2 linked regions of the Catellatospora sp. TT07R-123 genome follow. The protein of the gene in region 2 binds, or shares a complex with, the protein of the main gene of each other region. Links are inferred from orthologs where the notes say so. Each region holds a gene or a part of one and is shown on either strand. Other genes may lie near its edges. The genes, in order: uvrA and mfd.

Evidence for each region.
Region 1: the proteins of mfd (region 2) and uvrA are in contact, whole or in part, in a crystal structure (PDB 4DFC), measured with the Escherichia coli proteins. The link is inferred for Catellatospora sp. TT07R-123 from one-to-one orthologs.

The regions. Positions count from the first base shown.
Region 1 is NZ_BNEM01000001.1:2,515,474-2,530,442, forward strand. The notes cover bases 3,736-7,183. They hold uvrA (excinuclease ABC subunit UvrA), read right to left. Parts: upstream 6,846-7,183; coding sequence 3,936-6,845; downstream 3,736-3,935. Other genes in these bases: Cs7R123_RS10680 (Rieske (2Fe-2S) protein), read right to left, coding at 3,736-3,839. Outside these bases: uridine diphosphate-N-acetylglucosamine-binding protein YvcK, read right to left, coding at 1-298; RNase adapter RapZ, read right to left, coding at 399-1,271; excinuclease ABC subunit UvrC, read right to left, coding at 1,393-3,342; more of Cs7R123_RS10680, read right to left, coding at 3,372-3,735; Cs7R123_RS10690 (hypothetical protein), read left to right, coding at 7,255-7,926; rsgA (ribosome small subunit-dependent GTPase A), read right to left, coding at 7,967-9,028; Cs7R123_RS10700 (hypothetical protein), read right to left, coding at 9,215-9,412; Cs7R123_RS10705 (helix-turn-helix transcriptional regulator), read left to right, coding at 9,601-10,458; Cs7R123_RS10710 (DUF397 domain-containing protein), read left to right, coding at 10,478-10,684; Cs7R123_RS10715 (nucleotidyltransferase domain-containing protein), read left to right, coding at 10,717-11,367; Cs7R123_RS10720 (ABC transporter ATP-binding protein), read right to left, coding at 11,339-12,172; Cs7R123_RS10725 (hypothetical protein), read right to left, coding at 12,169-14,969. UniProt on the Escherichia coli protein: The UvrABC repair system catalyzes the recognition and processing of DNA lesions. UvrA is an ATPase and a DNA-binding protein. A damage recognition complex composed of 2 UvrA and 2 UvrB subunits scans DNA for abnormalities.
Region 2 is NZ_BNEM01000001.1:3,852,286-3,867,966, forward strand. Bases 7,178-11,337 are described here. They hold mfd (transcription-repair coupling factor), read right to left. Parts: upstream 10,948-11,337; coding sequence 7,378-10,947; downstream 7,178-7,377. Other genes in these bases: Cs7R123_RS16500 (methylated-DNA--[protein]-cysteine S-methyltransferase), read right to left, coding at 7,178-7,381; ppc (phosphoenolpyruvate carboxylase), read left to right, coding at 11,282-11,337. In the rest of the region: eno (phosphopyruvate hydratase), read right to left, coding at 1-1,199; Cs7R123_RS16475 (hypothetical protein), read right to left, coding at 1,369-2,064; Cs7R123_RS16480 (DUF885 domain-containing protein), read right to left, coding at 2,106-3,722; Cs7R123_RS16485 (MazG family protein), read right to left, coding at 3,762-4,715; Cs7R123_RS16490 (hypothetical protein), read right to left, coding at 4,712-5,413; Cs7R123_RS16495 (hypothetical protein), read left to right, coding at 5,620-6,708; more of Cs7R123_RS16500, read right to left, coding at 6,896-7,177; more of ppc, read left to right, coding at 11,338-14,083; cysC (adenylyl-sulfate kinase), read left to right, coding at 14,262-15,681. UniProt on the Escherichia coli protein: Couples transcription and DNA repair by recognizing RNA polymerase (RNAP) stalled at DNA lesions. Mediates ATP-dependent release of RNAP and its truncated transcript from the DNA, and recruitment of nucleotide excision repair machinery to the damaged site.

The sequences.
Region 1 (14,969 bases), 1.3 Mb from region 2 along the record:
GCACCACGTTGCCGACCGGGTGCCCGGCCAGCTCGTCGGAGCCGGTGAAGCGGTACTGCATCAGCCTGGCCGTGCCGTCGCTGACGCCGTCGGCGGCGGCCAGCGCGGCCAGCGCCTGGCGCAGGTCACCGGGCGGCAGCACCGAGCGGGCCGCGCGCAGCCGCCCGCTGGAGCCGCCGTCGTCGGCCACGGTCACCACCGCGGTCAGCTCCAGCGGCAGCCCGGTCGCGCGCAATGCGCGCAGGCTGGCGCTGAGGCCGTGCCCGCCCCCGAAGGCCACCACCTTGATCGGCTTCATCGCCTCGTTCATGCCCGCTCCCTGCTGTGCTCGTCGCGGTCATGGACGTGCCGAGCCTCGTTGCTGTTCCCCGTCATATGCGCCTAAGCCGCTCGCGGCGTCACTCGCGGCCGAGGTCGCGGTGCTGCGCGTGTGCCACCACCCGCAGTTCGCGCAGGCGGCGGGCCAGTTCCTCGGCGATGGCCACGCTGCGGTGCTTGCCGCCGGTGCAGCCGACGGCCACGGTCAGATACCGCTTGCCCTCGCGCTCGAAACCCGGCGCGGTCGCGGTGACCAGGCGGGCGTACGTCTCCACGAACGTCCCCGCGCCCCGCTGGCCCAGCACGTACCGGCTGACGGGCTGGTCGCGGCCGGTCTGCTCGCGCAGCTCCGGCACCCAGAACGGGTTGGGCAGGAAGCGGGCGTCGAGCACGAAGTCGGCGTCGGGGGGCAGCCCGTACTTGAAGCCGAACGACAGCACGGTGACCCGCAGCCGCAGCGCGTCGGGGCTGGCGAACAGCTCCTCGACCCGGGCCCGCAGCTGGTTGACGTTCAGGTGCGAGGTGTCGATGAGCACGTCGGCCTGCTCGCGCGCCTCGGCGAGCAGGCCGCGCTCGGCGGCGATGCCGTCGGAGAGGCGGCCGTCGCCCTGTAGCGGGTGCGAGCGCCGCACGCTCTCGAACCGCCGGATCAGCACCTCGTCGTCGGCGTCGACGAAGACCACGCGGGGGCTGAAGCCCCGCTCGCGCAGCTCCCGGATCGCCCCGGCCAGGTCGGTGGAGAAGGCGCGGCTGCGCACGTCGAGGACCATGGCGGTGTGCCGGGCCGCCCCGCCCGCCTTGGCGGCGAGCTCGGCCAGTTGCACCAGCAGTGCCTGCGGCAGGTTGTCGACCACGTAGTAGCCGACGTTCTCCAGGGCGCGCGCCACGGTGCTGCGGCCGCCGCCCGAGACGCCGGTCACCACCACCAGGTCGGTGGCGGCCTCGCCGGACAGCTCCTGCTCGGCTGCCGGCTCCGCGCGATCCCCCGTCGCGCCGTGCCTTGCCGTCTCCACGCTCACGTAGCCCCCACTAAGCGCCCGCGCGCCGGGTCACCGCCCGGCACGGAGGTTCATCCTAGCCAGGCTCGCCGGAAGCGCCGCTTTCCGCGGTCGGATTCACCTGCTGGGGTACACCCAGCGCCGCCAGCACGGCCGCGGCCGTGCGCGGACCGATCCCGGGCACCTGGGCGATCTCGTCGGCCCCCGCGGCGGCCAGCCGCTTGAGCGACCCGAAGTGCCGCAGCAGCGCCTTGCGCCGGATCTCGCCGAGGCCGGGCACGCTGTCGAGGTCCGAGGCGGTCATCCGGGCCGACCGCCGCTGCCGGTGGAACGTGATGGCGAAGCGGTGCGCCTCGTCGCGGACCCGCTGGAGCAGGTACAGCCCCTCGGCCTGGCGCGGCAGGATGACCGGCATCGGGTCGTCGGGCAGCCAGACCTCCTCCAGCCGCTTGGCCAGCCCGCAGACGGCCACGTCGGTGACGCCGAGCTCGGACATGACCGCCGCGGCCGCGTTGACCTGCGGCGCGCCGCCGTCGACCACGATCAGCTGCGGCGGGTACGCGAACCGCCTGGGCCGCCCGCCCTGATCAGCCGCAGCAGCCGGTTCCGGGTCGGCCGGCCCCTCGGCCAGGTAGCGGGCGAACCGGCGCCGCATCACCTCGCTGATCGCCGAGACGTCGTCGGTGGCGCCCTTGATGATGAAGCGCCGGTAGTCGCTCTTGCGCGGCACGCCGTCCTCGAAGACGACCATGCTGGCGACCACGTCGGTGCCCTGGATCTGCGAGATGTCGAAGCACTCGATCCGCAGCGGGGCGCTGGCCAGGCCGAGCGCGTCCTCGATCTCCTCCAGGGCGCGGCTGCGCGCGGTCAGGTCCCCGGCACGGCGCAGCTTGTGCTGGGCCAGCGACTGGAGCGCGTTGCGGGCCACGGTCTCCATCAGCGACTTCTTGTCGCCGCGCTGCGGCACCCGCAGGCTGACCCGCGAGCCGCGGTGCGCCGACAGCCAGTCCGACAGGGCGTCGGCGTCGGCGGGCAGCTCCGGCACGAGGATCTCGCGCGGCACGTCCGCCTCGGTCCCCTCGGCTGGTCCGGCGTCGCCGTAGATCTGGGTGCAGAAGTGGTGCACCAGGTCGCCGATGGTCAGGTCCTCGGTCTTGTCGACGATCCAGCCGCGCTGGCCGCGGACCCGCCCGTCGCGGACGTGGAAGACCTGCACCGCGGCCTCCAGCGGGTCGTCGGCGAAGGCGACCACGTCGGCGTCGGTGCCGTCGGACAGCACGATCGACTGCTTCTCCATCGCGCGGCGCAGGGCGACCAGGTCGTCGCGCAGGCGGGCGGCGCGCTCGTACTCCATCGCGGCCGACGCCTCGCGCATCTGGCGGTCGAGCCGCTTCTGCATGTCGTCGGTACGCCCGGCCATGAAGTCGCAGAACTCCAGCACGATGGCGCGGTGCTCGGCGGCGCTGACCCGCCCCACGCACGGCGCGGAGCACTTGCCGATGTCGCCGAGCAGGCACGGGCGGCCGATCTGGCCCGCGCGCTTGAACACCCCGGCCGAGCAGGTGCGTGACGGGAAGACGCGCAGCAGCAGGTCGAGGGTCTCGCGGATGGCCCAGGCGTGCGAGTACGGCCCGAAGTAGCGCACGCCCTTCTTCTTCGCCCCGCGCATGACCAGCAGGCGGGGGTACTCCTCGTCCAGGGTGACGGCGAGGTAGGGGTACGACTTGTCGTCGCGGTACTTCACGTTGAAGCGGGGGTCGTACTCCTTGATCCAGGAGTACTCCAGCTGGAGGGCCTCGACCTCGGTGCCGACGACCACCCAGTCCACGCCCGCGGCGGTGGTGACCATCTGCTGGGTGCGCTGGTGCAGCGACCACAGATCGGCGAAGTACGAGTTCAGCCTGCTGCGCAGGCTCTTCGCCTTGCCGACGTAGATGATCCGCCCCGTGTCGTCACGGAACCGGTACACACCGGGCGCGTCGGGAATGCTGCCCGGCGCGGGCCGGTACTGGGACGGATCAGCCACGCCGCAAGCCTAGTAGGGAGGTCTGACGCTCAAGCTATCCGCACCTCGTCGCCCTCGACCACGATCTTGCGCTCGTCCAAGGCGCGCTTGGCGGGCTGGTCCACCTTGGCCGGAGCGCCGTCGCCGATGTTGAACTCGCTGAAGTGGCAGGTGCACTTGATCTTGCCGTCGGCGATCTGGCTGACCGGGCAGCTCTGGTGCGTGCAGATGCTGCTGAAGCCGACGAAGATGTTCGGCGACGGCTGGGTCACCACGGTGCCGTGCTCGGCGAAGATCTTGCCGCCGCCGACCGGGATGTCCGCGGTCTTGCCCAGCACCGTGCCGCTGGCGGGAGCCTGGGCACCGGTGCCGCCGCTGGGCCCGCCACCGGAACCGTTGTTCGGCGTCGCGGCGGGCTCGTCCGTGCCGCAGGCGGCCAGCAGCCCGGCAGCGCCCGCCATCCCCGCGCCCGCGAGCAGCGTACGGCGCGAAGTGGCAGGCTGAAGCGCGTCACTCATAGAGGTAGGTCACCTTCCTGTGAGGGGTCTGAAAGGCAACCTACCCGGCGTCTCTGAAATTTAGCTGCGAATTCAACTATCCGTTTCGCCAACGGATCAGGCGGTCTGCACCTGCTTGGCGCGGCTCGCCTTCTTCGCCCGAGGTGCCGGGGCGGCCGGGGCGGCCGCCTTCAGCATCGGGGCCAGGAACTCACCCGTGTAACTGCCGGCGACCGCCGCGATCTCCTCGGGCGTACCGGTGGCCAGCACCGTGCCGCCCTTGTGGCCGCCCTCCGGGCCCATGTCGATCAGGTGGTCGGCGGACTTGATCACGTCGAGGTTGTGCTCGATGACGATCACGGTGTTGCCCTTGTCGACCAGCCCCTGAAGCACCAGCAGCAGCTTGCGGATGTCCTCGAAGTGCAGGCCGGTGGTCGGCTCGTCCAGGACGTACACGGTGCGGCCGGTGGAGCGCTTCTGCAGCTCCGAGGCGAGCTTGACCCGCTGCGCCTCGCCGCCGGACAGCGTCGGGGCGCTCTGCCCCAGCCGCACGTAGCCCAGACCGACGTCGACCAGCGTCTTGAGGTGCCGGTGGATCGCCGGGATGGCCTCGAAGAAGGCGGCGCCCTCCTCGATCGGCATCTCCAGCACCTCGGCGATGGTCTTGCCCTTGTAGTGCACCTCCAGGGTCTCCCGGTTGTACCGGGCGCCCTTGCACACCTCGCACGGGACGTACACGTCCGGCAGGAAGTTCATCTCGATCTTGATCGTGCCGTCGCCCGCGCAGTTCTCGCAGCGGCCGCCCTTGACGTTGAACGAGAACCGGCCCGGACCGTAGCCGCGCACCTTCGCCTCGGTGGTCTCGGCGAACAGCTTGCGGATGTTGTCGAACACGCCCGTGTACGTCGCCGGGTTCGACCGCGGCGTGCGCCCGATCGGCGACTGGTCCACGCCGACGACCTTGTCCACGTGCTCCAGGCCGGTCACCCGGGTGTGCCGGCCCGGCACCATCCGGGCACCGTTGATCTGGTTGGCCAGCACCGTGTACAGGATGTCGTTGACCAGCGTCGACTTGCCCGACCCGGACACGCCGGTGACCGCCGTGAACTGCCCCAGCGGGAACGTCACGGTCAGGTTGCGCAGGTTGTGCTCGCGCGCGCCGACCACCGTCAGCTCCCGCCCCGGCGTGGGCGGCCGCCGCGTCGCCGGGACCGCGATCTCCTTGCGCCCCGACAGGTACTGCCCGGTCACCGACTCCTCGCTGACCAGCAGCTTGTCGTAGGTCCCCGAGTGCACGATGCGGCCGCCGTGCTCGCCCGCGCCCGGACCGATGTCCACGATCCAGTCGGCGGTGCGGATGGTGTCCTCGTCGTGCTCGACCACGATCAGGGTGTTGCCCAGGTCGCGCAGGCGGACCAGGGTCTCGATCAGGCGGTGGTTGTCGCGCTGGTGCAGGCCGATCGACGGCTCGTCCAGCACGTACAGCACGCCGACCAGGCCCGAGCCGATCTGCGTGGCCAGCCGGATGCGCTGCGCCTCGCCGCCGGACAGCGAGCCCGACGGGCGGCCCAGCGACAGGTAGTCCAGGCCCACGTCGACCAGGAAGCGCAGCCGCGCGTTGATCTCCTTGAGCACCCGCTCGGCGATGAACCGCTGCCGGTCGTCCAGCTCCAGCCCGGCCAGCGCCTCGGCGGCCTCGCCCACCGACAGCGAGCACAGCTCGGCGATGTTGCGCCCGTCCAGGGTCACCGCCAGCACCTCGGGCTTCAGGCGGGTGCCGCCGCAGACCGAGCAGGGCACCTCCCGCATGTAGCCCTCGTACTTCTCCCGCGACCACTCGCTCTCGGTGTCGGAGTGGCGGCGCTCCAGCCACTTCACCGCGCCCTCGAACTCGGAGTAGTAGGAGCGCTCGCGGCCGTACTTGTTGCGGTAGCGCACGTGCACCTGGTTCTCGGCGCCGTGCAGGATCACCTTCTGCGCCTTGGCGGTGATGGCCCGCCACGGGGTGTCCATGTCGAAGCCGTACTTGTCGCCCAGGCCCTCCAGCAGCCGGGAGAAGTACTCCATGGTGTGGCCGCCCGACCACGGCGCGATCGCGCCCTCGGCCAGGGTCTTCTCCGGGTCCGGCACGACCAGCTCGGGGTCGACCTCCTTCTTGGTGCCCAGGCCGGTGCACTCGGGGCACGCGCCGTAGGGCGAGTTGAAGGAGAAGACGCGCGGCTCCAGGTCCTCGATGCCCAGGGGGTGCTCGTTGGGGCAGGCCAGGTTCTCGGAGAACTTGCGCTCGCGGTGCTCGTCGTCCTCCGGCAGGTCGACGAAGTCCATGATCACGATGCCGCCGGCCAGCCCCAGCGCGGTCTCGACCGAGTCGGTCAGGCGCTGCTTGCTGCTCTCCTTGACCGCGAGCCGGTCGACGACCACCTCGATGGTGTGCTTCTGCTGCTTGGCCAGCTTCGGCACCTCGGTCAGCGAGTGCACCACGCCGTCGACCCGCGCGCGGGCGAAGCCGCGGCTCTGCAGGTCGGAGAAGAGGTCGAGGTATTCACCCTTGCGGCCGCGGATCACCGGGGCGAGCACCTGGAACCGGGTGCCCTCCTCCATCGCCAGGATGCGGTCCACGATCTGCTGCGGGCTCTGCCGGCTGATCGCCTCGCCGCAGGTCGGGCAGTGCGGCTGGCCGACGCGGGCGAAGAGCAGGCGCAGGTAGTCGTACACCTCGGTGATGGTGCCGACGGTCGAGCGCGGGTTGCGCGAGGTCGACTTCTGGTCGATCGAGACCGCCGGGCTCAGGCCCTCGATGAAGTCGACGTCGGGCTTGTCCATCTGGCCGAGGAACTGCCGGGCGTACGACGACAGCGACTCGACGTAGCGCCGCTGGCCCTCGGCGAAGATCGTGTCGAAGGCCAGGCTGGACTTGCCCGACCCGCTCAGGCCGGTGAACACGATCATCGCGTCGCGCGGCAGGTCCAGGCTGACGTCGCGCAGGTTGTGCTCGCGCGCCCCACGAATGATCAGTCGATCGCTCACGGAAGGATCTCCCCTACCACGGTTGCTCGGAAGTGTTCCACTGGATGCGCCCCGGACGGGGCGTCCTGAATCACGGCATCAAAGTCACAGCATCAAAGTCACGGCACCGGACAAAGCTCTCAGCAGTACGCGCGCAGCAGCGCGCACCTGCGCAGAGCAGGGCAGTCGAGTGCCTGGGCAACTCTAGCCCCGCCCTCCGACAAGTTCGCCACGCGCCACGAACACACGTGCTAACCCCGGCGAGTCTCGCCCCCACCACCCGTCACACCCCTTGGCCGAGTTGCCGGGCAATCGGGCATATGGGTGGCGCTCATGTGCCCGATTGCCCGGCAACTCGGTGGATCTCGGCGGTCGCGGCCGCGGGTCACTCCTTTGATGACAACCGCCGAGCGCGCTAGCATCCCGCCCCGTGACCGACGTGACCAGCGCCTCAGCGCCCGCCGCCGACCCGATCGACACGACCGGGCCGACCTGCGTGCTCTGCCAGCACATGCCGGCCGCGGCCACGACCGTGTACCAGGTCAGCGGCGTGCTGGTGTATCTGCGGTGGAGCCGGGAGCAGGGGCCGTTCTGCCGCGACTGCGGCATCACGCTGTTCCGCGACGCCACGGCCCGGTCGCTGACCAGCGGAATCTGGCACTTCCTCGCCCCCGTGCTGGTGCCGCTGGTGGTGGCCCGCAACCTGGCCGCCCGGCGGGCCGTCACCGCCCTGGCCGAGCCCCGGCCGCACCCGGTGCTGGCGGCGCCCAACCACCGGCCGCTGGTCCCGGGCCGTCCCGTGCTGCGGCGGCCGGGTTCGTGGCTGGCGCTGGCACTGCTCGCGGTGCTGGTGGCGGTGGTGCCGCAGGTGGTGGGGCCGGGCGGCGAGCGCTACGACCGGGCGGGCGGCTGCGTGCGGCGGAGCACCCCGCTCGGGATGTACGACGCGGTCCGCTTCGTGTCCTGCTCCGATATGCACGACGCCCGCGTCGAGGCGGTGGTGGCCGACTGGACCAGGTGCGCCTCGTACGACGGGTATGTCATCGACGGCGGCCGGTTCTACTGCATCACCGACGAGAGCCCGGCGGCCGGCGCCCACTGAGCACGGGCGCCGACCCCGGGTACACCCGAGGACACCGAGGTCAGAGGCGGAAGCGGGGCGGGGGTTCCCACTGGCGGCCGCGGCGGCGTGCCGCGGTGGCCAGCCGGTCCTCGCGGCGGCGCGACTCGTACGCCAACTCGCGCTGGAGCTTGCACCAGCTCTCCCAGCGCCGCCCGGTCAGCGCCCCGTCGGCCAGCGCCTCGCGCACCGCGCACCCCGGCTCGGCGCCGTGGGCGCAGTCGGCGAACCGGCACTGCGCGATGACCGCCAGCACGTCCGCGAACGCGCGATCGAGCCCGACCTCGCCGTCGAGCAGGCCGACGCCCCGGATGCCGGGAGTGTCGAGCACCGCCCCGCCGCCGGGGATCGGCACCAGCGCCCGGTACGTCGTGGTGTGCCGCCCCTTGCCGTCGACCCGCCGGTTGGCCTGGGTCGTCATCACGGTGGCGCCGAGCAGCGCGTTGACCAGGGTGGATTTACCGACGCCGGACGGGCCGAGCAGCCCCAGGGTGCGGCCGGGCGCCACGTACGGCGCCAGGTCGGCCAGGCCGTGGCCGTGCTCGGCGCTGACCGGGTGCACGGGCACGCCGGGGGCGAGTTCGGCGAGGTGGTCGGCCAGGGCGGCCGGGTCGGCGACCAGGTCGGCCTTGGTCAGCACCAGCACGGGCTGGGCGCCGGACTCCCAGGCCAGGGCGAGCAGCCGCTCGACGGTGGCCGGTTCGGGGCCGGGGTCGAGCGAGGCGACCACGGCGATGGTGTCGAGGTTGGCGGCCAGGACCTGGCCGGTGGAGTCCTTGCCCGCCGTGCGGCGGACCACGGCGCTGCGGCGGGGCAGCACCGACTCGATGGTGGTGCGGGCGTCGGGCCAGTGGCGCAGGGCCACCCAGTCGCCCGCGCAGGGCAGCGCGACGGGGTCGGCCGCGGCGGCCATCATGGCCGGGCCGCCGAGTCCGGCGCGTACGGTGCCGTCGGCGGTGAGCACGGTGCAGACGCCGCGGTCGGCGCGCACCACGCGGCCCGGCTGGTGGTCGGGCCGGTCGAAGAGGGGGTATGCGGTAGCGAAGCGGTCGTCCCAGCCGAGGGACGCCAACGTGACGGTCATCTTCAGATGTCCTTGCCTTGCCGGTGCGGATGGAGCGGGGTCACGCCACCCGTTCGGGTGGCGTGCTGGATACCTCGACAGTCATGGCGCCACCCCCTTCAAGGCCGTCGTCGGCGAGCCGGTCTCGCGTACTGGCCGCCACGCTACGCGCACCCCGCACCGGGTGCCACGGATTATCGCCGATGGTCAGGCGCCGGCTGGGGCGTCGAGCGCGGTGGAGCGCCCGGCGACGGCCAGCGAGCCGAACGCGTACCGGTAGTCGGCGCAGTGGTGCCGGTGGCAGATCGGGCAGCCGGCCTCCGGCGTCGCCGGGTTCGGCGTGTGGTCGCGCAGCATCCGCCGGTAACCCGCAGCCTGTGCGTCTGTGATGCGTCCACTGTGCACGTCGGCCTCCCCAGATGCGCCGTCCTGTACTCCAGATTCGCACGTGCGAGTTTCAGGTTCAAGGTTGCGGGCGGGTCAACTCCGACCGGTCGCCGACACCCGGCCCGGCACGGTGCCGGACGGGTCTTGCCGGGTCCGAAGCGGCCGCACCAGACTGGGGCGGAACTGATCGCCGTCGAAGGAGGGTCATGGCCACCTCGGGCACGTCACTGCGCCGCCGCCGGCTGGGCGTCGCGCTGCGGGAGCTGCGCGAACGCGCCGGGCTGACCCACCAGCAGGTGGGCCCGGTCCTGGACTGCTCGCCGTCCAAGCTGAGCCGGATGGAGAACGGCGAGGTCGGGGTACGCCGGGGCGATCTGCTCGCCCTGCTCGACCTGTACGGCCTCGACGACGCCGTACAGCGTGAGGAACTGACCGAACTGGCCCGCGAATCCAAACGCCGCGGCGGCTGGTGGCTCAAGTACGGCGACCTTTCCGCGCCCTTTCTGAAACTCATTCAACTCGAATCCGAGGCGGCCTCGATTCGGGGCACCGATCAGATGCTGATCCCCGGCCTGCTGCAGACCGCCGAATACGCGCGGGCGCTCATAAGGACCGCTGCCCCCGACGACGAGGAGGAGGTCGAGCGCCGCGTCCGGATCAGGCTGACCCGGCAGGAGATCCTGCTGCGCCCGGACCCGCCGGAGCTGTGGGTGATCCTGGACGAGGCGGCCCTGCACCGCCGCGTGGGCGGGCCCACCGTGATGAGCCAGCAGCTCAAGGCACTGGTCGCGGCGGGCGACCGGCCGAACGTGACCATCCAGGTGCTGCCGTTCGAACACGGAGAGTACGAAGCCATGGTCGGCTCGTTCCGCGTGATGCGATTCGCCGATCCGCGCGATCCCGACACTGTCTATCTGGAGGGATATGCGGGCGCGGTCTACCTTGACGACGCTCGCGACGTACGGCGATATAGTCTGGTCTTCGACCATCTCTGCGCGGCGGCATTGAGCCCGCATTCGTCACGGCAGCTGCTGCTCCGTATAGCGCAGAATCACGTTGAGTAAGGCGTAAGGAGCACGCGCGATGCGCGATGTGGAATTGATGACCGCGACCTGGCGCAAGAGCACCCGCAGCGGGCCGAACGTGAGCGACTGCGTCGAGATCGCCGAGCTGCCGAGCCTGGTGGCGGTGCGCGACTCCAAGGACCCGGCCGGGCCGGTGCTGCGGTTCTCCTGGGACGAGTGGCGCAGTTTCGTGGCCGGCACCAAGGCCGGGGAGTTCGACCGGTAGCCCGGCCGTCCCGGTTGCGGTAGGACGGTGGAATGAACGAGATCAGCACCGTCCTGCCGCCCGAGGGGGCGGCGGTCGACGAGGACGCGCCCTGGCAGCCGCTGCACCCCGAGCAACTCGCCGACCTGCTGTCGGACGTGGACGCCCCCTGGTACGTCGCGGCCGGCTGGGCCCTGGACCTGCACCGGGGCGAGCAGACCCGGCCGCACCACGATCTGGAGATCGGGGTGCCCCGCGCGGCGTTCCCGCGCATCGCCGCGGCGCTGCCGCAGTACGCCTTCCACGCCGTCGAGCAGGGGCGGGTGCTGCCGCCGACCGAGGCGGCGCTGGCGGAGACCTTCCAGACCTGGGCCTGGGACCCGGACGGCAGCGTGTACCGGGTGGACGTCTTCCGGGAGCGGCACGACGGCGACGTGTGGGTGTGCCGCCGCGACGAGCGGGTGCGGCTGCCGTACGCCGACATCGTCCGGCACACGGCCGCCGGGCTGCCCTACCTGGCCCCCGAGCTGGCCCTGCTGTTCAAGGCCAAGGCCTGCCGCCCCAAGGACCAGGCCGACTTCACCGGCGTGCTCCCGCTGCTGACGGCCGCCGAGCGCGCCCGCCTGCGCGACCTGCTGGACCTCGTCCACCCCGGCCACGAATGGCTGGCCGCCCTCACTGCGGCTGGTCGAACAGCAGGCTGAGGCGGTTGTCGGACTGCTCGACGACGAGCAGGGTGCCCGGCGGGACCGTCTCCAGCACCTCCGGCGGCAGCTGGACCGTGCCGTCGCTGGCGACCACGGCGAACTCGCGGCCGTCGCGGCCCTCGGCGCCGACCCGGCCGTCGCGGATGGTCACCGCCCGGCCCAGCCGCGCGCCCACCTCGGGGTCGTGGGTGACCGCGACGATCGTGGTGCCGCGTTCCCGGTTCACCGTGTCGAGGGCGTCGAGCACCTCGTCGCGGGCGGCGGTGTCCAGGCGGCTGGTCGGCTCGTCCACCAGCAGCAGACCGGGCGAGGCGGCCACCCCGACCGCGATCGCGGCCCGCTGCGCCGCGCCGGGGGCCAGGTCGCGGACCCGGCGGTGGCCCATGCCGACCAGGCCGAGCAGCGACAGGATCCGCTCCGGCGGCTCCAGGTCGGCCGGGCGCACCTGCGCGGCCCGCCGCTGCGCCAGCCAGATGTTGTTGGCGACGGTGGCGTACGGCAGCAGGTTGCGCCGGGCGCCCTGGAGCACCACGCCCAGGTCGGTGCCGCGCATGCGGGCGAGTTCGGCCTCGCTGATGCGGCCGATGTCGGTCGCGCCGATGCGCACCTGCCCGGCGCTGGGCCGCATCAGCCCCGACAGCAGCGCGATCAGCGTGGACTTGCCCGAGCCGGACGGCCCGACCAGCGCCAGCCGCTCCCCCGCCGCGATGTCGAGGTCCACGCCGGACAGCGCGACCACGTCACCGCCGCTGGACCGGTAGATGTGCACGACCCTGCGGCACCTGACCGCCAGACCTGTCACTGGTCCGCTCCCTCACTCTGCGCGCGCACCAGGTGCGTCGCGATCCAGCACCCCACCAGCAGCACCGCCGCGGCCGCCGCCACCGGCCCGGCGACCGCGCCCGGCCGGGGCAGCGCCGGGGCCGGGAACGACGGATCGCCGTCGGAGAAGACCGGTAGCACGTCGCGGGCCAGCGCCCACGCGGCGGCCGCCGCGACCAGCCCGGTCGCCATCGCCACCAGCGCCAGCGCGCACCGGCTGCCGGTGGCCACGGCGCGCAGCGTCCGGGTGCGTACTCCCTGCAGGCTCAGCACCGACAGCCCGCTGTCGCCGCCCGGCCGCTCGAACGTGGCCAGCGCCGCCAGCCCGGCCGCGGCCAGCAGCACCGAGATCGCCGAGACGGCCAGGCCGAACCACAGGCCCAGCCGCGGCGCCACGCTGATCTGGTCGCGCCGCTGCCCCACCGTGTAGTGGCCCAGCACGGTCAGCCCGGCCTCGTTCAGCCGCTCGACCGCGTCCGGCGGCGCCCCGGCCGACAGCCACACCTCGGTCCCGCTCAGCGTCACACCCCGGCCCAGCATCTGGTCGACGTAGCCCAGGTCGATCAGGGCGCCGTAGGTGCCGTAGCGCGGCACCGACGAGGTGCGGGCCACGGCCGCCACCGGCACCTCCAGCCCACCGGTGCCGGTGAACTCCGGCACGGTCAGCGGCTGCGTGACCACCAGCGGCACCGGGCCCTTGATCACCGCGGCGGTCACCCTGGTGTCGGGCAGCACGGCGCCGTCGGCCGTCATGGACAGACCATCGGGGGTACGGGCCAGCTTCGCCACCGGCCGCGCCGAGCTCGGCTCCGCCTGCACCCACCGGTCCAGCCGCGACAGCTCGTCGGCGCTCAGCACCACCTGGCCGGCCTGGTCCCGCAGCGTCCCGACGGTCACCGTGAACCGGGTCTGCCCGGTGCGCTCGGGCACCACCGACAGCTCGTCGATCCGGCACGGCGCCTGGCCGCATCCCTCGGTCGGCATCGTCAGCCGGTGGCGGCCCGGCCGCACCTGCGAGAAGCGGACCTCCACCCGGCGCAGCGCGTCGGCGGTGATCAGCACCAGCCGCACCTGCACCGCGAGCTCCGGGTCGGGCGAGGCCACCGTCACGTCGACGTCCAGCGTGCTCGCCCGCACCAGCATGGGGTCCGGCTCGGCCGGGCGCAGCAGCCGGGCGGCCTCGGCGGCCCCGACCGCGGCGTCCTGCGGCCAGTTCGCCACGTTCGGCAGGCGTGGGCTGTCCACCGCCATGATGAGCTGCATGCCGCTGTTGCGGTAGCGCGACACCGCCATCGCGAAGTCACCCCGCGGGTCCACCTCGGCCACCGCCGCCATCAGCAGCGGCGCGGTCGTGTCCTGCACCGTCACCACCTGGGCGGCACCGGTCTGCACCCGCGCCCGCTCGGCCCAGGCCCGGCCCGAGGTGTCGTACGCGGTGAGCACGAACCCGAGCAACCCGAACGCCACCGTGATCAGCACGACCAGGCGCGCCGCGCCCGGCACCCGCGCGATCGCGAACGCGCCCAGGCTGGTCCGCAGCCGGCCGCGCCGCAGGCAGGCGCGGGCCAGCCGCACCGCCTGCGCGGGCAGCACCCGGGCCGCGACCAGGCCCAGCCCGAGTCCGAAGCAGACCGGCGCGAGCAGGCCCAGCCCGCCCGCGCTGCCCGCGACCGAGGCCTGGTATCCGGCCAGCGCGGCCAGCGCCCCGACCGCCACCTCGACGGCGGCGGCAGCCCCGGCCCGGCGCGGCGCCCGCAGCCGCCGCAGCAGCCCGAGCACCGGCGTACGCAGGGCGCCGACCTGTGCGAAGGCGCCCGCGAGCAGCGCACCGACGACGGCGACCGCCGCGTACTGGAGCGAGCGGGTGCCCAGGGTGACCTCGGCCTGCGGCATCGCGGCGGCCAGCACCGCCTTGGTGCCGTAGTAGCCGAGCAGCAGCCCCGGCCCGGCCGCGGCCAGCACCGGCAGCGCCACCTCGGCGAACGGCAGCGACCAGCGCAGCCGCCACGGCGTGCCGCGCAGCGCGGTCAGGCCCAGCTCCTCGCTGCGCCCCTCGACGGCCGCCGCGACCACCAGGAACAGCACGAACCAGCACAGCAGCACCAGCGGCAGCGCCGCCACGGTGACGCTGTCGGCCAGCAGGTCCTGGCCCTGCGCGATGCGGGCCATCAGGGCCGGGATGTCGGTGATGGTCACGAAGTTGCCCGCGGTCAGCTCGACCCGGGCCTGGTTCAGGCCCGCGATGAGCTGGTCGGGATCGGCGTACGCCGCGGCCGGGGCGATCAGGTCGACGGTGCGGGTCACCAGCCCGTCCATGCGCAGGACCGTGCGCTCGGTGGTGAACATCGGCGACGACTCGCCGCCGAGCAGGCTGGCCCGGCCGGCCCAGTACGGGTCGTTGGACGGCGGCGGGGCGAAGGTGCCCACCACCGCCAGCGGCATCCGCTGCTCCTGCCGGTCGCCGGGCGAGAACTCCACGGTGGCCCCGGGCTTCAGCCCGAGCCGGGCGGCCAGGTCGTCCCGCACCACGACCTCGTCGTCGGCGACCGCGCACCGGCCGCCGGTGACGACCAGTTCCCGGCAGGCCCCGCCGCGCGAGACCAGCCAGGCGTCGGCCTTGACCGGATCCGCCGCCCCGGCCGGCTGGACCAGCGCCTTCCCGACGACCTGCAAGCCGGTCACGGTACGCAGCCCCGGCACGTACGGCAGCTGCGGCGACCTGGTGCCCTTGAGCTCGTCCTCGTCCACCAGCCGCGCGCCGGTGATCACCCGCTCGG
Region 2 (15,681 bases):
TTGTACTTGGCGACCCGGTCCGACCGCGCCGGGGCGCCGGTCTTGATCTGGCCGCAGCCCATCGCCACCGCCAGGTCGGCGATGGTGGTGTCCTCGGTCTCGCCCGAGCGGTGGCTCATCATGGTGCGGAACCCGGCCCGGTGGGCCAGCTCGACGGCGTCGCAGGTCTCGGTCAGCGAGCCGATCTGGTTCACCTTCACCAGCACCGCGTTGGCCGCGCCCTCGGCGATGCCGCGGGCGATGCGGGTCGGGTTGGTGACGAACAGGTCGTCGCCGACGATCTGGATCTTGCTGCCGAGCTGCGAGGTCATCGCGGTCCAGCCGGCCCAGTCGTCCTCGGCCAGCGGGTCCTCGATCGACACGATCGGGTACGACTCCACCAGCTTCGCGTAGTACGCGATCATCTCGTCACGCGACTTCGGGGTGCCCTCGAAGGTGTACGACCCGTCGGCGTAGAACTCGGTCGCCGCCACGTCCATCGCCAGCACGATGTCGGTGCCGAGGCTGTAGCCCGCCGCCTGCACCGCCTCGGCGATCAGGTCGAGCGCCGCCGCGTTGGTGGGCAGGTTCGGGGCGAAGCCGCCCTCGTCGCCCAGGCCCGTGGACAGGCCCTTCTTCTTCAGCACGCTCTTGAGCGCGTGGTAGACCTCCGCGCCGGAGCGCAGCGCCTCGCGGAAGCTCGGCGCGCCGATCGGAGCGATCATGAACTCCTGCACGTCGACGTTGGAGTCGGCGTGGGCGCCACCGTTGAGGATGTTCATCATCGGCACCGGCAGCAGGTGCGCGTTCGGGCCGCCGACGTAGCGGAACAGGCTCAGCTCCGCGCTCTTGGCGGCGGCCTTCGCCACGGCCAGCGACACGCCCAGGATGGCGTTGGCGCCGAGCACGGACTTGTCCGGGGTGCCGTCCAGCTCCAGCATCTTCTGGTCGATGAGGCGCTGCTCGCTGGCCTCGTACCCGATCAGCTGGTCGACGATCTGGTCCTCGATGTTGGCGACCGCCTTCTCGACGCCCTTGCCGAGGTAGCGCTGCTTGTCGCCGTCCCGCAGCTCCAGCGCCTCGTAGGCGCCGGTCGAGGCGCCGGAGGGCACCGCGGCGCGCGCGATGGTGCCGTCGTCGAGACCCACCTCCACCTCGACGGTCGGATTACCGCGGGAGTCGAGGATCTCCCGGGCGACGAAGCCTTCAATGGTGGCCACGTGTGCTCCCTCATTCGTGTGCGCGCCGGGGCCGAACGTGCCCTCGCTGGCACCTCCGCCGGACGCGTCCGGCTCTACGTGGGAAGCCTAACGGCATCATGTCCGCCCGCTACCGCGGGCGTGGCGACCTCAGGGCCACTTCCCCAGGTGAACGTGCCCTAAGGCAGGGTCAGGGCTTCGGCGCGGTCGACGGCCGGTGGTCCACGACCTTGGCCCCGCTCGGCACGGCGAACACGTCGTCGGGTGCCGCGGGCGACAGGCGCAGCAGCGCCTGGTCGATCTCGACCCCGTCCAGCACGCCGTTGAAGCTCGCCAGCACGCCGTCGGAGGTCACGCACACGGTGAACCCGGCCGCGTTCGTCTCGATCAGACCCGACACCTCCAGGCAGGTGGCCTGCTGCCCGGCGACGGTCGTGTCGTGCGCCTCGACCGTCGCCTGGCTCTGCACCTCCACCGTGCCCAGCAGCTCGGCCAGCACCGGGCCGCTGACCAGCCCGTGCTTGACCAGCTCGTTGTACGGCGCCAGCCCCAGCGGCCCCGGCTTGGGCACCGGCCGGACCTGGCAGCGCGCCGGGCGCACCGCCGTCACGCACGACGTCAGCCCGTCCGCGGCCGCCATCAGCCGCCCGCCCGGGTAGGCGTACGACGCCTGCGTCGGGCGGACGTGCTGCGAGATGTCACCCCGGACCCCGCCGGACAGCAGGTATTCGGCGTGGTAGCCGTGCTCGTTCGCCCGGTGCACCTGGGCCGTCATGTCGGCGATCAGGCGGCTGCGATCCATCGGCGCACCACCGTCCGGCATCACCTGGCAACCTGCCGTGAGCAGCAGCGACGCGCACATGAGCGAGGTGAGGGCGGCACGCATGCGGCACAGCCTCCCCCATCGGCCCGACCTCACGCAAACGCCTACCCGCCGAGAAGGGCGCGCAGGTGGCGCGGCGGCGGGCAGCCGTACGACAGCATCCGGTCGTGCCAGTCCCGCACGCTGACACCGTCCGGGCGCGCCCGTCCGATCTCCGACACCTCCGCCCACCCCACGAAGTACGTCGACAGCTGCGCCGAGCTGAGCAGTGACCGACGCCACTTCCCGGCGGCCTCGCCCTCCTCCTGGAAGCCCTGCTCCAGCATCAGCGCCATCCCCTCGGCCTCGGACAGCTCCTCGCAGTGCACGAGCTGGTCGAGGATCGCGTTGATGCTCATCCGCAGCTGCATCTTCAGCTGCTGGGCGCGCACCGCCAGGCCGCCGTAGCCGTTGGCCACCATCAGCTCCTCGGCGTACACCGCCCAGCCCTCGGTGAACGTGCCGGAGCGGCCCAGGGCCCGCACCCGGGTGCTGCCCCGGTAGCGGCGGCCGTGCGCGAGCTGGAGGAAGTGCCCCGGCATGGCCTCGTGCACGGTCAGGTTCTTGATCGAATGGTGGTTGTACTCGCGGTAGAACGAGCGGACCCGCTCCGGGCTCCAGCCCGCGGGCGTCGGCGAGATGCAGTAGAACGTCGGCACCTGCGCCGTCTCCAGCGCGCCCGGCGGGTCGCAGTAGGCCACCGCCACGCCGCGCGAGAACTCCGGCATCTCCTCGATCACCAGCGGGTCGTCGATGAGGCTGACCAGGTCGTGCTGCCGTACGAACGCGGTGGTGTCGGCGACGGCGGCACGGGCCGCGGCGATGATGGTCGCGTCGTCGGGGTGGCTGTCGGCCAGCCGGTCCAGCGCCCGGCGCACCGTCGCGTCGTCGGCCGCGCCGCCCTCCAGCGCGACGGCGACCTCGCGCAGCTCCTCGGTGACCCGGCGCAGGTTCTCCTGCGCGCGCTTGAGCACGTCGGCGGCGGTCAGCTCGGTGTCGAGGGTGTACCAGAGCTTGGCCTCCCACAGGCGCCGGCCCAGCCGCGGGCTGCGGCCGTCGCCCCGCTCGACCTGCCGCGCGCACCACGTGGAGAACTCCTCCAGCGCCGCGACGGCCTGCTGCGCCAGCGGCTGCACCTGGTCGGCCAGGCCCGGCTCCTGCGCCAGCAGCTGCGGCAGCTCCGAGCGCACCAGCGCCGCGGTGCCCGCGAACTGGCCGACCGCGGTCTCCAGGTGGATGCGCGGGCAGTCGCGCAGCACCCCGCGCGCGGTCGCCAGCGCGTCAGGCACCTGCGCCAGCCGCCGGGCCAGCGAGTGCAGCCGCTGCTCGGCGGGCGCGAACGGCCGTGCGAGCAGGGCGTGCAGCAGCGTGCCCGGGTTGTGCCACAGCGGATCCCACTGGTACGACTTCAGCTCGCTCAGCTCGAACAGCCGCCGGTCGACCAGCGAGCTGAGGATGGCGTGGTCGACCCGCTCCGCCTCGTCGAGCGCGTCCGGGTCCACCTGGGACAGCGCGCCCGAGGCGTCACGCAGCATGTTCACGTCGGCGAGCACCCCGTCGGGCGACAGGTCCGGCAGCCGGTCGTCGAACCGGTGGTCACCGGCGTCGGCGGCCAGCTCCGGGGATGCCTCCAGCAGCGCGTCGGCGATGTGTTCGGCGAGCGGCGCGAAGTCCAGCGTCATCGCCACAACCTACCGTGCCCCCGGGCCCGGAGGCACGGGTCAGCGGTCGGGGTCGAGGGACTCGGTGTAGCGGTGCAGCTCGGCGCGCAGATCAGCCTCGGGATCGGCGTCCTCGCCCGCCGCGGCCACCAGCGCCAGCAGCCGGCCGCCCAGCGTGCCGGACGGCTGCGGCTCGGGCAGGCCGTGCCGGCGGGCCTTCACCAGCAGTTTCGCCGCCAGCGCCAGCGCGGGCAGGGACCAGCTCACGCCCTCGACCGGCGAGCGCCGCACCCGCTCCTCGCTCTTGATCCGCTCCCAGTTGGCGATGATCTCGTCCACGTCGGCGACCGGGGTGTCGGCGAAGACGTGCGGGTTGCGCCGGACCATCTTGGCCACGAAGTCGCCCGCGACGTCGTCGACGTCCCAGCGCTCGTCCTCGGGCAGCTCCTGCGCGAGCTGGGCGTGGAACAGCACCTGGAGCAGCACGTCGCCCATCTCGTCGCGCAGGGCGGCGTGGTCGCCGGCCACGATCGCGTCGTACGCCTCGTACGCCTCTTCGAGCAGGTATTTGGCGAGGGTGCGGTGGGTCTGCTCGCGACGCCACGGGTCCTGCGCCTGGAGCCGGTCGGTGACGGCGACGGCGTCGAGCAGGCGGGCGCCCCGGGGGTCCCAGGAGCCGTACATGAGTTCCAGTTCGGCCAGCCCGGGTTCGCGGGCCAGCCGCAGCCCCAGCTCGCGGGCCAGGTGCTCGTCGCCGCCGGGGCCGGACAGCCAGACGACGATGCCGTCCGGGGCGGCCTGGGCCGCGTCGAGCAGGTCCTGCGCGACGGGCCGGGCCAGCACGCGGACGTCGGCACCGTTGGCGCGCAGCGCGGTGACGGCGTCGCCGTCGGCGGGCGCGAGCACGGGGTGCGCGCGGACGAGATCCCAGGCGGGCGCGGTGAGCAGCCCGGCCGGGATGCGCGGAGAGGTGACGAGCAGGACGATCCGGCGCACCGGCCCGGCCGCGGTCACTGCTGCTGCGCCGCCTGCTCGCTGGGGGCGGGGGCGGGCACGTTCACCACGGCGGTCGAGGCGGGCTGGCCGAGGATCGCGGTGAGCGCCGGGAGGTTCTGCGAGAACTCCAGCACCGGGAAGTACACCGAGCGGTAGCGCGGATTGACGGAGACGTCGGCCGCCTTCGCCGCGTCGTCCAGCACCTTGCGCTTGCCCAGCGCCTGCGAGACGTAGTCGCCGTCGGCGAGCTTGGCCTTCAGCAGGTCGAACGACTGGTTCGGGTCGCTGGGGTCGATCGCCTTGACTGCCACGCCGTTGTCGTAGACCTCGCGCAGGTCGGCCTCGGTCGGCTTGACCGGCTCGGCCTTGAGCGACTCCTTGCAGGTCTGCACCCGCTGGTAGATCGCCAGCAGCTCCGGGGTGCCCGCCGGCGGGGACGCGGGCGGCGTGGTGTCGCCCTGCTGCTTGGTGATCCGCTGGCACAGCTGGTCGCTCACGAACAGCTGCACCACCGCCTCGCGGCTGGGACCGGCGGCGTTCGGGTCGGCACCCGGCTGCGCCCCCTGCGCCTTCGCGTAGTCGTTGAGCAGTTCCGTCACCTGCTGCTCAGTGAGCTTCTGGTCGCCGACGTACGCGGCGATGTCCGGGTTCGAACGGCACGCGGCCAGGGCCAGCAGGGCAGTCGCGATTCCGGCGGCAGCGATCAGACGGCGCACGAGGTCCTCCTGTGACGGGTACGGCCTCACTCTCTCACGGGTTGATGATCGGGGAGATCTCAGGGTGGATTCAGGTGTTCGGAGGGTCCGAAAGTACGGCTTGACACGGCAGAATTCCGCCCGTGACGACGCAGACGCTTCCTCGATCCCCCGAGGCCTGGGTGGGGATAATCCGTTCCGGCCCCGCCCCGGAACAGGCTCCGGCCGTGGTCACCGCCGTCTACCGGCTGTGGCTCGTCGCATTCACGCTGAAGATGCTGGGCTCGACCTGGGACATGTCCTGGCACTTCAAGTGGCTGCGCGACGACTTCGCCCCACCGCACCTGCTCAACACCGCGGGCACCGTGCTCGTGGTCGCGCTCGTGCTGTTCCAGGCCTACCACGGCGTCGGCGTGGACCGCCTGGCCAAGCGCCTGATGGTCGGCGGCACGGCGACGTTCCTGATCGCCATCCCGATCGACGTGCTCAACCACCGGATCAACGGGCTGGACATCACCGCCTGGAGCTTCAGCCACGCGCTGCTGTACCTGGGCACCGCCTTCATGCTGCTGGGCGCCGCCCGCGGCTACTGGATCTCCACTGCTCCCGGCCGCACGCGCACCGTCGTCAGCGCCGTCCTCTGGGGCTTCTTCCTGGAGAACGTGCTCTTCCCGAACCAGCACCAGGAATACGGCGTGCTGTCGTTGCAGGCCTGGGACGCGGGCACGCCGACCGCCGAGCCGAGCCTGCTGGCGTTCGCCGCCGGCCAGATCGGGCGCAGCGTCGACCGGCTCGCGGTCGAGGGCTTCGCGCTGCCGGTCGACTCCTGGGTGTACCCGTCCTGGCTGGCCGGGGCGGCCCTGCTGACCCTGGTCGCGGCCCGGTTCTTCGTCGGCGCCCGCTGGACCGCGACCTGCATCGCCGCGGGCTACCTGGGCTACCGGCTGTTCGCCTGGATGCTGCTGGCGGGCACCGGCTTCCCGAAGTCGATCCCGCCGCTGCTGCTGCTGGCCGGCGCCATCGCCGTCGACGTGGTCTTCCTGGCCCTGCCCGCGACCGCGGCCCCGGCGGCCACGCCGCTGGACGGCAAGGTCTCCGCCCGTCCGGCCACCGCGGCGGGCATCGGGCGGGCGGTGGCGGTCGCCGTGTTCGGCGCGGCCGTGGCCACCGCGGCGCTGGCGGGCGCGGCCTGGCTGCAGAAGTTCTTCATCGGCGCCCCGCCGATCAGCTACCCGGCCTTCGTGTGGGGCGGCCTCGTCCTGGCCGCGGGCTGGACGGCACTCGCCCTGGCCACCCGCCCCCGCCGCACCACCTGACCGGTCCCCGCCCCTCACCGAGGCCGCCGCCCCACCGGGACGGCGGCCTCCGCCGTCCCGGGCCCAAGATCGGCCTTCCCGGCCCAAGACCGGCCAAGTTGCCCGGCAATCGGGCACTCAAGGCCCCCGCATTCGCCCGATTGCCCGGCAACTTGGCTGATCTTGGAACGCCGCTGGGCGGGGCGGGTCAGGAGAGCCAGTCGTGTTCCATGCGGACGCGGGCCTCCAGTTCGAGGAGGTGGCGTTTGCGGGGCAGGCCGCCGCCGAAGCCGACCAGCTTGCCGCCCGCGCCGACCACCCGGTGGCAGGGGACCACCACCGCGACCGGGTTGCGGTTGCAGGCCACCCCGACCGCTCGGGCGGCGTCAGGCTGGCCGACCGCGCGAGCCACCTCGCCGTAGGTCAGCGTCTCCCCGTAGGGGATGCGCGACAGCTGGGCCCACACGGCACGCTCGAAGTCGCTGCCGCGCCGGACCGACACCGGCAGCGTGAACTCGACGAGCTCCCCCGCGAAGTACGCCCGCAGCTCTTCGGCCACGACGTCGAGCCGCCGGTCCACGTCGACCGGCACCGGCTGCGCGCCGAACTGGAGCGCGCACAGCCCGAGGTCGTCGACGCCGCAGGTCAGCGGGCCGATCGGGGTGTCGTCCACCACGGTCCAGCGCAGCGTCATGACCCCAGCACGTCCTTGAGCAGCTGCACGCACCAGTCGAGCAGCTGCTGGTCGCGCAGCGGCTCCCCGCCCACCCGGCGGTTGGTCGGCACGGGCACGCTGACCTGCGCCGCCGTCTGCTTGTACACGGCGTCGGGGTGGTAGCGCTTGAGCCGGAGCTGCCGCGAGTCGGGCAGCTCCAGCGGGCTGAACCGGATGTGCCTGCCCTGCATCGAGATCTCGGTCAGGCCGTACTGCCGCACGGCCAGGCGCAGCTTCGCCACGGCGACCAGGTTGGCCACCGGGGCGGGCGGCTCGCCGTACCGGTCGGTCAGCTCGGCCACCACCTCCTTCAGCGCCACCTCGTCGCGGGCCGAGGCGAGCTTGCGGTAGATCTCCAGGCGCAGCCGCTCGGAGTCGATGTAGTCGTGCGGCAGGTGCGCGTCGACCGGCAGATCGATCTTGACTTCGGCCGCCTCCTCCTCGCCGTTGCCGCCGCCCTTGAACTGCTGAACGGCCTCGCCGACCATGCGGACGTACAGGTCGAAGCCGACGCCCTCGATGTGGCCGGACTGCTCGCCGCCGAGCAGGTTGCCCGCGCCCCGGATCTCCAGGTCCTTCATCGCCACGTACATGCCCGCGCCGAGTTCGGTGTGCTGGGCGATCGTGGCCAGGCGCTCGTGCGCCTGCTCGGTGAGCGGCTTCTCCGGCGGGTAGAGGAAGTAGGCGTAGGCGCGCTCGCGGCCGCGGCCGACCCGGCCCCGGATCTGGTGCAGCTGGGCCAGGCCGAGCAGGTCGGCCCGCTCCAGGATCAGGGTGTTGGCGTTCGGGATGTCGATGCCGGACTCGATGATCGTGGTGGCGACCAGGACGTCGTACTCCTTCTCCCAGAAGCCGACCATCACCTTCTCCAGCGCGTCCTCGCCCATCTGGCCGTGCGCGGCGACCACGCGCGCATCGGGCACCAGCTCGCGCAGGCGCCGCACCGCCTTGTCGATCGTCTCGACCCGGTTGTGCAGGTAGAACACCTGGCCGTCGCGCAGCAGCTCGCGGTGGATAGCCGCGGCGACCTGCTTGTCGTCGTACGCCCCGACGTAGGTGAGGACCGGGTGGCGCTCCTCCGGCGGCGTGGTGATCTGGGACATCTCCCGGATGCCGGTGATCGACATCTCCAGGGTGCGCGGGATCGGCGTCGCCGACATGCTCAGCATGTCGACGTTGGTGCGCAGCTCCTTCAGCCGCTCCTTGTGCTCGACGCCGAACCGCTGCTCCTCGTCGACGATGACCAGCCCGAGCTTGTTGAAGCGGGTGCTCTTCTGGATCAGCCGGTGCGTGCCGATGAGGATGTCGGCACGGCCGTCGGCCGTCATCGCCAGCGTCTCCTCGGCCTCCTTCGGGGTGGCGAAGCGCGACAGCTGCCGCAGCACCACCGGGAACTGCGCCATCCGGTCGGAGAACGTGTTGTAGTGCTGCTGGGCCAGCAGCGTCGTCGGGACGAGCACGGCGACCTGCTTGCCGTCCTGCACCGCCTTGAACGCCGCCCGTACCGCGATCTCGGTCTTGCCGTAGCCGACGTCGCCGCAGATCAGCCGGTCCATCGGGGCCGTCTTCTCCATGTCGGCCTTGACCTCCTCGATCGCCGACAGCTGATCGGGGGTCTCCTGGTACGGGAAGGCGTCCTCCAGCTCGCGCTGCCAGGGCGTGTCCGGGCCGAACGCGTGACCGGGCGCGGCCTGGCGCGCCGCGTACAGCTGGATGAGCTGCGCGGCGATCTCCTTGACCGCCTTGCGGGCGCGGGCCTTGGCCTTCTGCCAGTCGGCGCCGCCCATCTTGTGCAGCGTCGGCTGCTCCCCGCCGACGTAGCGGGACAGCTGGTCCAGGGCGTCGGTGGGCACGAACAGGCGGTCGCCGGGCTGGCCGCGCTTGCTGGAGGCGTACTCGATGACGAGGTATTCGCGGTCGGCGCCGTTGACCTTGCGCTGGACCAGCTCGACGTACTTGCCGATGCCGTGCTGCTCGTGCACCACGAAGTCGCCCGCGCGCAGCTCCAGCGGGTCGATGGTGTTGCGCCGGCGCGAGGGCATCCGGCCCAGCTCGCGGGTGCCGGTGCCGCGGCCGCCGGAGATCTCGGCGCCGGTGACCACGGCCAGCTTCGCCCCGGGCGCGACCAGGCCCTGGCGCAGCGGCCCGCACGAGACGACGACCTGGTTAGGTTCGGGTACGTCGGTGACCTCTGCGATCAGGGACGCGCCGAGGCCCGCGTCGCGCAGCACCTCGACCGAGCGCTGCGCCGGGCCGTGCCCCTCGAACACCAGCGCCACCCGCCAGCCCTCGGCCAGCCAGCCGCGCAGGTCGGCGATCACCTTCGCGGTGTCGCCGTGATACACCGGCGGCTGGGTCGCGGCCCAGCTCAGCACGGTGGCGGTGTCCGGCGCGACCTGCACCGGCGCCGCGTCCAGCCACGGCTCGCCGGCGCCGCCGGGGCGCTCGGTCTCGACCAGCCCGAACGGGGACACCGTCCACCAGGACAGTTTGAGTTGGGCGGCGTGCTGCCGTACCTCCGCGAGGGTCTTGAACGCGGCGGCGCCGAGGTCGATCGGGGCCTTGCCGCCGACGGCGGCCGCGGCCCAGCTCGCCTCCAGGAACTCCTCCGAGGTCCGGACCAGGTCGTGGGCGCGCGTGCGGATCCGCTCCGGGTCCGCGAGCAGCACGAGCGTGTCCCCGGGCACGCAGTCCAGCAGCAGCTCCATGCTGTCGCCGCCCGCGTGCAGGGCCGGGGCCAGCGACTCCATGCCCTCGACCGGGATGCCCTCGGCCAGCTTGGTGAGCATCTCCTCCAACGCCGGATGGTCGGCGGCCAGCCGCGCGGCGCGGGCGCGCACGTCCGGCGTCAGCAGCAGCTCGCGGCACGGCGGCGCCCACAGCCGGTCGACCTTGTCGATGGTCCGCTGGTCGGCCACGGCGAACGTGCGGATCTCCTCGACCTCGTCGCCCCAGAACTCGACCCGGGACGGGTGCTCGTCGGTGGGCGGGAAGACGTCGAGGATGCCGCCGCGCACCGCGAACTCGCCGCGCTTGGTCACCAGGTCGACCCGGGCGTACGCGAGGTCGTGCAGGGTGTGGGTCAGCTCGTCCAGCGGCGCGGTGCTGCCCGGCCGCAGATCGATCGGGTTCAGGTCGCCCAGGCCCCTGAGCTGCGGTTGCAGCGCGCTGCGCACCGGCGCGACGACGATGCGCAACCGCCCCGCCTCACCGGGGTGGGCCAGGCGGCGCAGCACGGCCAGGCGGCGGCCGACCGTGTCCGAGCGCGGCGACAGGCGCTCGTGCGGCAGCGTCTCCCAGGCCGGGTAGACCGCGACCGTGTCCGGGTCGACGAACGCGCCGAGCGCGTCGGCCAGGTCCTCGGCCTCGCGGCTGGTCGCGGTCACCACCAGCAGCGGGCGCGCGGCGGCCGCGGCGGCGACCAGGAACGGCCGGGCCGAGGCGGGCGCGGTCAGGTCCAGCTCGGGTTCGGTCCGGGCCAGTTGCGCGGTACGGGCCAGCGCCGGGTCGGTGAGTGCGGCATCGAGGAGTCCGGTGAGGTTCATCTGCGCCTTCCACGTTCGGCCACGCCGAATTGCCCCGCAGCCAGAACGGTGCGGGGTACGCAGCCCACCCTACTCCCCGGCCCCGGCCGCACCGCGCCGTTTACCGCTGGCCGGTCTTGGTGATGATCGTCGTCTGCGGCCAGAACGCATCGTCGGAGTGGACGATGTGACCGCAGCCGACGATCTCGGAACGGGTGTCGGCGAAATGATCGCGCAATGTGGGATGGCCCGCGTCACACCGCCGACCGGCGGCTCTGCGGGCTAGAGTTCAGTCGGACAGCGTCGTCCTTCACTGCACGAAGAGGGACACGCGGAAGGACCAGCGGTGACTGAGCTGACCTACGATCCGGAACTCGACGCCGCCGGTGAGGCCGCCGACGTCGCGGACGCCGCGCTCCGCGCCGACATCCGCCGCCTGGGCACGCTGCTGGGCCAGACCCTGGCCCGCCAGGAGGGCCGCGGCCTGCTCGACCTGGTCGAAGAGGTCCGCGCCCTCGTGCGCAGCGACGCCGAGTCCGCCGCGATCAAGCTCGGCGCGCTCGACGTCTCCACGGCCACCCTGCTGGCCCGCGCCTTCTCCACCTACTTCCACCTCGCCAACATCACCGAGCAGGTGCACCGGGCCCGCGAGCTGCGGCGCCGCCGCGCCGTGCACGGCGGCTGGCTCGACGGCGCGGCGAAGCTGATCGCCGAGCGCAACGTCCCGGCCAGCGAGATCGCGGCCGCCGCGCGCCGCCTGGCGATCCGGCCCGTGTTCACGGCGCACCCGACCGAGGCCGCGCGCCGGTCGATCCTGACCAAGCTGCGCGCCATCGCCGACGAGCTCGACGCCGAATTCTCCGCCAACGCCCTCTACGGCGAGACGTCGCTGCGCGACAACCGGCTGGCCGAGGTGCTGGACCTGCTCTGGCAGACCGACGAGCTGCGGCTGGACCGGCCGGACCCGACCGACGAGGCCCGCAACGCCGTCTACTACCTGCGCGACCTCTACGACGACGCGGCGCCCCGGGTGCTCGACGACCTGGCCGAGACGCTGAAGCGGCTCGGGGTGGAGACCGCCCCGACCTCGCGCCCGCTGACGTTCGGCACCTGGATCGGCGGCGACCGCGACGGCAACCCGTACGTCACCCCCGCGGTCACCCGCGACGTGCTGCTGCTCCAGCACGAGCACGGCATCCGCGCGGTCGAGGCCGCGCTCGAAGAGCTGATCAACGAGGTGTCCGTGTCGCGCCGCATCCGGGGCGTGTCCCTGGACCTGTCGGCGAGCCTGGCCAAGGACCTCGACGCGCTGCCCGAGGTGAGCGACCGGTTCCGCCGCGTCAACGCCGAGGAGCCGTATCGGCTGAAGGCGCGCTGCATCCGCGCCAAGCTCACCAACACCCGCGCCCGGCTGGCGGCGGGCACCGCGCACGTGCCCGGCCGCGACTACCTGGGCACCCGGGAGCTGATCGCCGACCTGGAGCTGATGCGCGCGTCGCTGGCCCGCAACGCCGGTCAGCTCACCGCGGTGGGCAGGCTCGCCTCGGCGATCCGGACCGTCAGCGCGTTCGGCCTGCACCTGGCCGTGATGGACGTGCGCGAGCACGCCGACGCCCACCACGCGGTGCTGGCCCAGCTCTACGCGCAGGTCGGCGAGGTCAACAACTACGCCATGCTCGGGCGGCAGGAGCGGATCGCGCTGCTGGCCAAGGAGCTGACCGGGCGGCGGCCGCTGTCCAGCGCGGACAGCCCGCTGACCGACGCGGCCCGCAAGACGTTCGACGTGTTCGGCACGATCCGCTCCGCGCAGGAGCTGTTCGGCGAGGACGTGGTCGAGTCGTACATCATCTCGATGACGCGGGGCGTGGACGACGTGCTCGCGGCGGCGGTGCTGGGGCGGGAGGCCGGACTGGTCGACCCGAACGCGCCGCGCGCCTCGATCGGGTTCGTGCCGCTGCTGGAGACCGTCGCCGAGCTCCAGGCCGGCGGCCAGATCCTCGACGAGCTGCTCAGCCTCGCGCCGTACCGGGCGATCGTGCGGGCGCGCGGGGACGTGCAGGAGGTGATGCTGGGCTACTCCGACTCCAACAAGGAGGCCGGCATCACCACCAGCCAGTGGGCCATCCACAAGGCGCAGCGCTCGCTGCGCGACATCGCCGCCAAGCACGGCGTGCGGCTGCGGCTGTTCCACGGCCGCGGCGGCACCGTCGGCCGGGGCGGCGGCCCGACCCACGAGGCGATCCTGGCCCAGCCGTACGGCACGCTCGACGGCGCGATCAAGGTCACCGAGCAGGGCGAGGTCATCTCCGACAAGTACACGCTGCCCGCGCTGGCCCGCGAGAACCTGGAGCTGACCGTCGCGGCCGTGCTCCAGGCGACGCTGCTGCACACCGCGCCGCGCCAGCCCGAGGAGGCCCTGGCCGAGTGGGACGCGGCGATGAGCACCGTCTCCGACGCGGCCTTCGGCAAGTACCGCGAGCTGGTCGAGAACGAGCAGCTGCCGGAGTACTTCTGGGCGGCGACGCCGACGGAGCTGCTCGGCGCGCTCAACATCGGCTCCCGCCCGGCCAAGCGGCCGGACTCCGGGGCGGGCCTGGGCGGCCTGCGGGCGATCCCGTGGGTGTTCGGCTGGACCCAGACGCGCCAGATCGTGCCCGGCTGGTTCGGCGTCGGCACCGGGCTGGCCGCCGCCCGCGAGGCGGGGCTGTCGGACCGGCTGCGCGAGATGCACGAGCGCTGGGACTTCTTCCGCACGTTCCTGTCCAACGTCGAGATGATGCTGGCCAAGACCGACCTGACCATCGCCCGCGGGTACGTGCAGACGCTGGTGCCCGAACCGCTGCGCCACATCTTCGGCACGATCGAGGAAGAGTACGAGCGCAGCGTCGCCGAGGTGCTGGCCATCACCGGCGAACCGGCCCTGCTCGACGCCCAGCCGGTGCTGCGCCGCACCCTGGCCGTGCGCGACACCTACCTGGAGCCGCTGCACCACCTGCAGGTGGCGCTGCTGCGCCAGTACCGCGACGCGGGGCTGGCCGGGCGGGCGATCGCGACCGCGCCGGGCAGCCGCCGCGCCCCCACCACCGACCCGACGCTGGAGCGGGCGCTGCTGACGACCGTCAACGGCATCGCGGCCGGCATGCGGAACACCGGCTGAGCTGCACCGGGCGCCCCTCCACACAACTCACACTCTTCTCCCAGCGGGTGCACTCGACCCGGGTGCGGCGTGCTGCCACACTTGTCACCTGTCGGTCACGGAGGGGCGCTAGTCTCGCGACGACGCGAGTGGGCGCGAAGGAGTGGACCGGGCGGAAGTCGGGGAGGCGGGAGCGGTCGTGAGCGAGCGGAGCGAGCGGGTGGTCGGCGACGAGGTGCTGCGAGGCGCGCCGTCGTGGACGCCGAACCCGACCGAGCTGTCCGATCTGGAGCTGCTGCTCAGTGGTGCGTATGCCCCGCTGGGCGGTTTCCTGGGCCGTGACGACCTGCGGTCGGTGGCCAAGACGGCGCGCCTGAGCGACGGGCGGCCCTGGCCGCTGCCGGTGCGGCTGGAGGTGCCCGCGGGCATGCTCGACGGCATCGACGTCGCCGACGCGCCGCCGCTGCTGCTCACCGACCCGGAGGGCGCCCCGGTGGCGCGGCTGGACGTGACCGAGGTGTGGCCGAGCCGAGAGGGCTGGGCCGGGGTGGCCGGGCCGGTCACCCGTACCGGTGACGGCGGCCGGGCCCCGTTCGCACGCCTGCGCGTGCCCACCGAGCGGGTCCACGGGCGCATCACCGCGCAGCGCGTGCTCGGCTACTTCGCCGACCGGCCGCTGCACCGCCCGCAACTGGCGCAGCTCAACCACGCCGCGCGGCAGCTCAACGCGCAGCTGGTGATCCTGGTGCCGGTCGGCTCGCCCGGCCCGGCCGGGCTGACCTCCGAGGCGCTGGTGCGCTGCGTGCTGGCCGCCCGCGACCGGATGCCCGACCCGATCATCGTGGCGGTGCCGCTGGTCGACCGCGGCAACGAGATCACCGACGCGCTGGTCCGCGCCAAGGTCGCCGCCGCGTACGGGGTGACCCACCTGCTCGGCACCCCCGGCGCCATGACCGGAGCCGGGCCGCGCGTGCTCATCCCCCGCGAGCTGGTCTACGACAGCCGCGACGGCCAGTGGCGCGACCGCGACGAGGTCCCCGAGCGATTCGAGCGGATCGCGCTCACCGACGAGGAGATCGCGGGCCTGCTCGACGACGGCCTGCCGCTGCCGGAATGGCACACCCCGCCCGCGGTCGCCCGCGAGCTGACCCGTTCCCGCCCGCCGCGCCGCCAGCGCGGGCTGGTCCTCTTCTTCACCGGCTTCAGCGGCTCCGGCAAGTCGACGGTGGCGCGCGGCGTCGCCGACGCGCTGCTGGAGACGGGCGAGCGCAGCCTCACCGTGCTCGACGGCGACGTGGTGCGCCGCGAGCTGTCGGCCGGGCTGGGCTTCAGCAAGGCCGACCGCGACCTGAACATCCGCCGCATCGGCTGGGTCGCCGCCGAGGTGGCCCGGCACGGCGGCCTGGCCGTGGCCTGCCCGATCGCGCCGTACGCCAGCGCCCGCGCCACGGTGCGGCAGATGGCGGTGGCCGCCGGGGCCGACTTCGTGCTGGTGTACGTGGCCACCCCGCTGGAGGTGTGCGAGCAGCGCGACCGCAAGGGCCTGTACGCCCGCGCCCGCGCCGGCCAGCTCACCGGCATGACCGGCATCGACGACCCGTACGAGGTGCCCGCCGACG